4 regions of the Pantoea sp. S-LA4 genome follow, and region 3 is predicted to be linked to each of the others. Evidence: predicted binding sites of a transcription regulator. Region 3 holds the regulator's gene; each other region holds the start of a gene.
The links. Region 3 encodes CRP, which controls carbon source genes, mostly activating them, when cyclic AMP is high. Its sites were predicted from a motif close to ATGTGANNNNNNTCACAT; they were not measured.
Positions count from the first base shown of each region.

Region 1: ACX3P5_RS09035 (sugar transporter) is a predicted target of CRP. The motif match lies at 1,126-1,143, and genes of this name have one in related genera.
Region 2: ACX3P5_RS12790 (YfcZ/YiiS family protein) is a predicted target of CRP. The motif match lies at 855-872, and genes of this name have one in related genera.
Region 4: ACX3P5_RS20160 (PTS sugar transporter subunit IIB) is a predicted target of CRP. The motif match lies at 911-928, and genes of this name have one in related genera.

Region 1 covers NZ_JBTLRC010000002.1:1,743,764-1,745,966, forward strand. The annotation lists gene ACX3P5_RS09025 (hypothetical protein) at 118-378, shown strand; gene cybB (cytochrome b561) at 481-1,023, shown strand; gene ACX3P5_RS09035 (sugar transporter) at 1,198-2,203, shown strand, end outside.
Region 2 covers NZ_JBTLRC010000002.1:2,577,766-2,579,968, reverse strand. The annotation lists gene fadL (long-chain fatty acid transporter FadL) at 1-606, opposite strand, end outside; gene ACX3P5_RS12790 (YfcZ/YiiS family protein) at 965-1,261, shown strand; gene fadI (acetyl-CoA C-acyltransferase FadI) at 1,424-2,203, shown strand, end outside.
Region 3 covers NZ_JBTLRC010000002.1:3,400,477-3,402,679, forward strand. The annotation lists gene ACX3P5_RS16890 (phosphoribulokinase) at 1-163, shown strand, start outside; gene ACX3P5_RS16895 (OsmC family protein) at 191-595, opposite strand; gene crp (cAMP-activated global transcriptional regulator CRP) at 899-1,531, shown strand; gene ACX3P5_RS16905 (YccS/YhfK family putative transporter) at 1,589-2,203, shown strand, end outside.
Region 4 covers NZ_JBTLRC010000003.1:47,023-49,225, reverse strand. The annotation lists gene ACX3P5_RS20165 (LacI family DNA-binding transcriptional regulator) at 1-764, opposite strand, end outside; gene ACX3P5_RS20160 (PTS sugar transporter subunit IIB) at 1,053-1,382, shown strand; gene ACX3P5_RS20155 (PTS sugar transporter subunit IIC) at 1,379-2,203, shown strand, end outside.

The DNA.
Region 1 (2,203 bases), 1.7 Mb from region 3:
CCGCAGGCGACACAACCTTCAGATCCAGCCGTAACAAAACGCGGTTTTCCCGCTATAATCGGTCTGATTGTGATATTTGCTTACATTTGTCGCTTAACACAGCAAAAAGGAACGCCTGTGGCTCTCTACTATTACGTGAACAAACAATCAGGCTACAACGAAAACCATGTGGTCCATGCCGCTGGCTGTGCGTTTCTGCCGCTGCCCGCTGACAGACTGTTTCTCGGCAGCTTTTATCAGGTCAACGCGGCTCTATTACAGGCGAAAAAGTATTACCCAGGCGCGATGGGCTGCGATACCTGCTGTCCGCTGAACGGTAAATCCGGCCTTAATCAACAGCAAAGCGTGGCCCTGAAACATACCCTGACGTCACGCTAGCGTCGTGGCGGCGGAAAAGTTATCCCGCTGCGCTAATTTGTTAAGATTTACCGCTATTTTCCGTTATGTTAGAAGGCCTGATTCTGTTTAGCGGGTTTTACCATGCGGGAAAAATATGCTGGATCTCAAATTGCCCTTCACTGGCTGACCTTTGTGCTGGTGGTCATCGCCTATGCCACGATTGAGCTGCGCGGTTTTGCACAGCGCGGTTCGTGGCAGGGTTATGCCATGATCATTACCCACTTCAGCGCAGGCGCGTCGGTACTGGTGCTGATGATTGCCCGTCTGGTGCTGCGCACCCGTCATCGTACGCCAGCGATTACGCCGGCTATACGTCGCTGGCAAACCGGGCTGGCGCATCTGACCCATACGCTTATTTATGCTCTGTTTATCACGCTGCCGATTCTTGGGCTGACGTCACGCTATCTGAAAGGCCGCGAGTGGTGGCTGTTCGGCATCAGTATGCCGGTGGCAGCCGTACCCAATTTTGATCTCGCCGACTGGCTGATTGACTGGCATGAGACGCTGGCACCGCTGGGTTACTGGCTTATCGGACTGCATGCGGTGGCGGCACTGTTTCATCATTATCTGCTAAAGGACAATACGTTGCTGCGAATGATGCCGGCACGCCGACGCGGTCAATAACCTCAGGCTATCGCCCGGCCAACGGGCGATAAAAAATAATCAGGATTAAAAACGGTTTATAAGGTTCCCCTTCCCGGTTTATTCACTACAATAGTCAGTAATTTGTGACGCAGGTCACTTTCGCTGGATGTTTCTGCCACATCCGATTCGCTGTTCTGACTGACTTGACTCCTCATGCAATCAACTACTGTTTCACGTAAAACGGCCTGGCTTCGCGTGGTGTTGCTGGCTATTGCCGCCTTTGTGTTCAACACCACTGAATTTGTGCCAGTTGGCCTGCTCTCCGATATCGCCGCTGATTTTTCGATGCAGACCGCTGATGTTGGCATTATGCTGACCATCTATGCCTGGGTGGTGGCGCTGCTCTCTCTGCCGCTGATGCTGCTGACCCGCAATATTGAGCGACGAATGCTGCTCGGTGTGCTGTTCCTGATTTTTATCGCCAGCCATGTGCTGTCAACGGTAGCCTGGGACTTCCGATCGCTGATCGTTTCACGCATCGGCATCGCGCTGTCCCATGCGGTGTTCTGGTCGATCACCGCCTCGCTGGCAATCCGCGTGGCCCCGGCCGGTAAGAAAACCCAGGCGCTGAGCATGCTCGCCACCGGTACGGCGCTTGCCATGGTGCTGGGCGTACCGATTGGCCGCGTGGTCGGTCAGTATCTGGGCTGGCGTACAACATTTGGCGCTATCGGCCTTTCCGCGCTGGTGCTGATGATCATGCTGGTGCGGATTCTGCCGCGTCTGCCGAGTGAACACACCGGCTCACTGAGCAGCGTACCGATGCTGTTCCGTCGTCCGGCGCTGGTCAGCATGTATCTGCTGGTCACGCTGGTGGTGACGGCGCATTACACCGCCTACAGCTACATCGAACCCTTTATGCAGGCGGTTGCGCATTCGGGCGAGAACTTCACCACTCTGCTGCTGCTGATGTTTGGTTCAGCGGGCATTATCGGTAGCCTGTTGTTCAGTTCGCTGGGCAATAAATTCCCTTCCGCCCTGCTGATTGCCGCGATAGCGCTGATTACGCTCTGCATGGGGCTGCTGATTTTCGCTGCGGTTCGCCCCACGGCGATCTCCATCCTGTGCATTGTCTGGGGAATGGCGATGATGATGATCGGCCTGGGGATGCAGGTGCGGGTATTGTCGCTGGCACCGGACGCGACCGACGTCGCGATGT
Region 2 (2,203 bases), 820 kb from region 3:
CAGATGGGCGACCTGGGTATCGGCCGGAATACGTAATGCCGCGCCTGATTCACCGGCATAACGCTCGATTTTGGCTTTGGCATAGACGGCATCAAATCCCACCCCAACACTGAAATGTTCATTCAGCCGGTAAGCGGTGCTGAGATTAAAGTTCCCGGTCATCAGGTCCGTTTTACCGCCATAGCCACCGGCGGTGTAACCATTATTAAACTCTGTTGCTAAGCCATAATTGGAGGTGGCAGAAGCACCGATCCACCATTGATCGTTAATCGGCTGAACGTAATGAATATTCGGCACCCACTGATTCGGGGCGATATTATCGGCATCGAGGCTACGACCGCTCTGACTGCGACCGCTGATATTGACATCCGGATCGATATAGACCGCGCCAATAGAGAATGCCGGACGATCCATTAATGCCATCGTTGCCGGGTTACGGCTGGCGGATGCGGCGGTATCGCCCATTGCGCCTTCGCCTGAATATGCGCGACCTAAACCAATCGAAGAAAATTCATTTAACTGAAACCCAGCTGCGTAAACGTGTGAAGAGACAAGTGCCACTGCAGCCGCCACGGCTGACTTTGCAAACAGGTTTTTATGGTTCATGACCACAACCTCATGTGAATTATTATTTAACGTTATTACGTCGCGTAACAAGGGACGGCGGATTGTAGGGACTGATGTAAATCGTACATATCAGACCAGTGCGGAGAGTATAGGTCCGACCTGTGTGCATGTTGCAATATTGTTTTTAAAATATTTCAGGATTGATCGCTTAAAATTCGATCTGCGTAACAAAACTGAGCTGGCGCAGCACAGCATAACCAGTCCAGTTTGTTCTGGATCAAATTTTATTGTGATATTCGTCACTTAGCTACCGCTTCGTGGCGCATCTTTAGCCGAAGAGGTAAAATCTGGTGCATAAAATTGCTTATCCCACCAGACCTATCGTCAGGAGAAAATAATGACTGATGCCATTAAAAAATGCAGTGCGACGGAAACCGCTGCCTGCTGTTGTGTTGATGTTGGCACGGTAATGGATAATACCGATTGCACCGCCAGCTGGTCGGAGTGGTTTGCCCAGCGCACTGAGGCGGAAGCCAAACTGGCCAGTCTGACCGAACGTGCCCGCCAGGTAGAGTCCGATCCCTGTCTGATTGAGGCGCGCTTCAGCGAGGTGGATCAGGGCGTCCAGCTTGATATCGATTTCACCTTCTGCTGCCAGGCAGAAACCCTGATTTTCCAGCTCGGTTTACGCTAACCCGCCCGACGCCGCGTTCAGCGCGGCGTTTTTCATTTTCGTGTTTCCCTTCGCACTTTTTCCCTTTCGATATTGGCGACTCACCCGCTTGTGGTTAACACTGGGATCAGGTCAGACCTCTTCAGGCAATGACGCCACGGTCCCGAGTCACAGGTGAGAACAATGAGCAAAGCGCAGCCGCTGCTGACGCGCGATGGCGAACGCATCGCGATTACCCACGGGTTACGTACCCCTTTTCTGCGCCAGGCGACCGGCTTCCACGGCATTCCGGCGGTGGAACTGGGCCGGATGGTGGTCAGCGAATTGATGGCGCGCAGTGAACTGCCGGTGGAAGTGATTGATCAACTGGTGTTTGGTCAGGTGGTGCAGATGCCGGAAGCGCCAAACATTGCGCGCGAAATCGTCCTGAGTAGCGGCCTGAGCGTTCATACCGACGCCTACAGCGTCAGCCGCGCCTGCGCCACCAGTTTTCAGGCGGTGGCTAACGTTTGCGAAAGCCTGATGGCGGGAACTATCTCTGCCGGCATCGCCGGCGGCGCGGATTCGTCATCAGTGCTGCCGATTGGCGTCAGCAAAAGCCTGGCGCGGGCGCTGGTCGATCTCAATAAAGCCCGCAGCCTGCAGCAAAAACTGCAGATTCTGCGCCGCCTGCGTCCGCGCGATCTGCTGCCGGTACCGCCTGCGGTGGCCGAGTATTCAACCGGACTGCGAATGGGCGATACCGCCGAGCAGATGGCTAAAAGCCACGGCATCAGCCGCGAGGCGCAGGATGCGCTGGCGCTGCGATCTCATCAGCATGCCGCTAAAGCCTGGCAATCGGGCGTGCTGCAACAGGAAGTGATGGCGGCGATGGTGCCACCGTGGAAAAAACCGATCGACCAGGATAATAACGTGCGTATGGATGCAAAGGCGGAGGACTATGCCCGGCTGCGTCCGGCATTC
Region 3 (2,203 bases):
GCTGGACGATATCGACTTCCCTTACCTGCTGGCGATGCTGCAGGGATCGTTTATCTCGCACATTAATACGCTGGTGGTGCCGGGCGGAAAGATGGGGCTGGCGATGGAGTTGATCATGGGACCACTGGTGAAGCGACTGGTGGAAGGCAAGCGAATAGAATAAGAGGCCGCAGAGCGGCCCCCGCAGAGATCAGCGTTCGATCACTTCATAGCTGTGGGTAATGGTGACGCCTTTGCCCAGCATGATGGCAACCGAGCAATATTTTTCTGCAGAAAGATCCACCGCGCGTGAGACCGCTTTATCCTGGAGCGCTTTGCCGCTAACGATAAAGTGCAGGTTGATGTGCGTAAAGATTCGCGGCGCCTCTTCACGACGTTCTGAGGTCAGTTTCACTTCACAATCAGCCACATCGTTGCGGCCTTTTTGCAGAATTGAAACCACGTCGATGGCGCTACATCCGCCCGCCGCCATCAGCACCATCTCCATTGGGCTGGGCGCTTTATCACCCGAATTGCCATCCATTAATACCTGATGGCCGGACGACGACTCACCGAGGAATGTCAGCCCTTCTACCCATTTCACTCTTGCCTGCATGATTTTCGCTCCAGAATATGCGGTTTTGCCGTCAGAGTACGCTTTCGCCTGGTAAACAGCAATCCAGAGAAATCCGCTGTTAGCTGAAGCGAGACAACAGAAGACAGTCGGCAAAAGCTGTGCTACAAACAGTGCTGAAAATATTTTTCGTCACCCGATGGCGAAGCCGGGAAGAATGATGCGCACTGCGCCGAATGCAGCCCGAATAATTTCCTGTAAGGGAAACGCTTGAAGCTTTCATCGCCTGACAGGGAAAACTGCCCCCTGTATTTTGGGCACGATTACAACAGAGGATAATAGCGAATGGTTCTCGGCAAACCGCAAACAGACCCTACACTCGAATGGTTCCTGTCCCATTGCCATATTCACAAGTATCCATCCAAAAGTACGCTGATTCACCAAGGTGAAAAAGCAGAAACGCTTTACTACATCGTGAAAGGTTCCGTCGCGGTTCTGATTAAAGATGAAGAAGGCAAAGAGATGATTCTTTCTTACCTGAATCAGGGCGATTTTATTGGCGAGCTTGGCCTGTTCGAAGAAGGTCAGGAGCGCAGCGCCTGGGTACGTGCGAAAACCGCGTGCGAAGTGGCGGAGATTTCCTACAAGAAATTCCGTCAGCTGATCCAGGTTAACCCCGATATCCTGATGCGACTCTCGTCGCAGATGGCGCGTCGCCTGCAGGTTACGTCTGAAAAAGTGGGTAACCTCGCTTTCCTCGACGTCACCGGACGCATTGCTCAGACTCTGCTTAACCTGGCGAAGCAGCCAGATGCCATGACGCATCCCGACGGCATGCAAATTAAAATTACTCGTCAGGAAATTGGCCAAATCGTTGGTTGCTCACGTGAAACCGTGGGCCGTATTTTGAAGATGCTGGAAGATCAGAACCTGATCTCCGCACACGGCAAAACCATCGTCGTTTACGGCACCCGCTAATTCCTGTCACCCACGGCGTGATGGCAACATCGCGCCGTTATTGTTTGTGTTGGGCCGATGTGGCGTCGAATTATTTACCATCCTGAAGTCAATTACGCCTTGCGGCAAACGCTGGTGCTCTGTCTGCCAGTGGCGCTGGGCTGGCTGGCTGGCGACCTGCAAAAAGGTCTGCTGTTCTCGTTAGTCCCCGCCTGTTGCAATATCGCCGGTCTGGATACCCCGCATAAACGTTTCTTCAAACGCCTGATTGTTGGCGGCAGCCTGTTTGCGCTCGGCAGTTTTCTGATTCAGTGGCTGACGCTGCACGCGATTCCTTTGCCGCTGATTCTGTTCGCGATGCCGCTGCTGCTGGGCGTCACCGGTGAAATTAGCCCGTTGCACGGCCGTCTGTTGCCGGGCTCGCTGATCGCCGCCATCTTCACGCTGAGTCTGATTGGCCGTATGCCGATCTACGTACCGCCGCTGCTCTATATCGCCGGCACGCTGTGGTACGGGCTGTTTAACTGGTTCTGGTTCTGGCTGTGGAAAGAGCAGCCGATGCGCGAAAGCCTGAGCCTGATCTACCGTGAACTGGCCAACTATTGCGACGCCAAATATACCCTGCTGACCCAGCTGACCGATCCGGAAAAGGCCCTGCCACCGCTGCTGGCGCGTCAGCAAAAAGTGGTCGAT
Region 4 (2,203 bases), on a different contig from region 3:
TCCGGTACCGCTTTATTAAAGGCCTGTAACTGCGCCATAACGCTTTGCGCTTCCTGCTCATTAGCCACCAGCAAGGCGTTGAAATTCCGGCTGCTGGCATTATTCAGCAGCATCTGAATCGCCACCGACGAAGAGACCGCATCAGTAATCACCAGGTTACGGTTAAAAGGTAAGAGGTTATTTTCCAGCGCCAGCTTGTAACCCTGTAAGACCTGCCCGGCGGTGCCCCCGTTCTCAGGCTGGATGAGGGCGATCTGGCGACGGCCCTGATTAATCAGGAAATTGCTGGCGGTCTCGGCGGCAAAAGCGTGATCGAACTGGATACTGTTCGGCCCTTCCGCTTCGGCACAGTCGACCAGAATGACATGTTCATCATCAATATTAAGGGGAAAACGCGCGCCAATGATCAGCACATCATCGCACAGTCCACAGCTCAGCTCGTCAAGCGCGGTCAGAACGTCACTTTTGCTATGGGCAAAGCGCAATAACAGATGCTTCTGATGCTGACGAAGCTGCTTTTCCAGAGCGAAAAGCCAGGCGGTGATCTGATTAACGTTTTCCTGCGCGCAGATAACGCCGATACAGTGGGTGGTCTGGCTGAATAACGACTGGGCAATAACGTTTGGCCGGTAGTTCAGCTCTTCGACGGCTTTCAGGACCGCCAGCCGACTGGCTTCCTTTACGCCGCGTGAACCGCTCAACACCCGGGAAACTGTGGCTTTCGATACCCCAGCCAGCCGCGATACATCGTTGATAGTAGACATTTTTCTCCCCTGAAAACGGCGCTATGCCAAAAAATGCTCACTTTGCTTATCTGCGCAATGGTTCGCCGGCCAAAGTATAGCCATTTCATCCAGTCGTGGAAACCGATTTTCCATAAGCCACCCCCTCTTCGCTTTTACGGTCAATTTTGTGACCCTAATCGAATTAAAAAAAACCGCTAATCTGGCTTATTGACGCGCATCACACTTCTGATTGCTGTCGATGGAAACCGGTTTCCATATGATATCCAATCAGCCTCACTTTAGTGTCAAAGGCGAGGAACAGTAACCATGTACAGAATCATGTTGTGTTGTTCAGCAGGGATGTCCACCAGCATGCTGGTGCGGAAAATGGTGGAAGCCGCCGCGCAACGGGAATTAGCCGTTGAGATCAACGCGTTTGGCGTAGCGGAGTTTGACGAACAGTTTTCCCGCTATCAGGTGGTATTACTCGGACCGCAGGTAAAATATATGCTGCAAAGCCTGAGCGAAAAAGCAGCAGGCCAGGCGATTCCGGTCCAACCGATCGATATGATGGATTACGGCATGCAACGGGGTGACAAGGTGCTGGATTTCGCGCTGTCGCTGATTGCAGCTGCGCAGGAAAAGGCGGCCTTATGAGCTCACTCTATCAATCCATGATCGCGGTGATTGAGCAATCGATTACGCCGCTGGCCGGCCGGCTGGGCCAGCAGAAATATGTGATTGCTATTCGTGACGGTTTTACTGCCGCGCTGCCGTTTATGATCATCGGCTCCTTCATGCTGGTGTTTATCTTTCCTCCCTTCTCCGCCACCAGCACCAACAGCGTCGCCCGGGCCTGGCTCGACTTCTCCGCCACCTACCGTGACCAGTTGATGCTGCCGTTTAACCTCAGCATGGGGGTGATGACCTTTTTCATCTCGGTGGGGATTGGTGCCAGCCTGGGACGGCAATTCTCACTGGACCCGGTGATGTCAGGTCTGCTGGCTTTTATGGCCTTTTTACTGGTGGCGGCCCCCTACTCCAATCACACCATTTCCACTGAATACCTCTCCGGTCAGGGGATTTTTACCGCGCTGCTGACCGCCATTTATGCTACCCGCGTGTATGCGTGGCTGAAGCACAACAACGTCACGATCCGCCTGCCCAAAGAGGTACCGACCGGTGTCGCACGTTCGTTTGAGATCCTGATCCCGGTGGTGGTGATTATCGGGACTTTGCATCCGCTCAATCTGCTGATTGAGGCCAAAACCGGGATGATCATTCCGCAGGCCATCATGCATCTGCTGGCACCGCTGGTCTCCGCTTCCGACTCGTTACCGGCGATTCTGCTGTCGGTACTGCTGTGTCAGATCTTCTGGTTCGCCGGCATCCACGGGGCGCTGATTGTCACTGGCATCATGAACCCGTTCTGGATGGCCAACCTCTCCGCTAATCAGGCCGCCCTGGCGGCGGGCAAT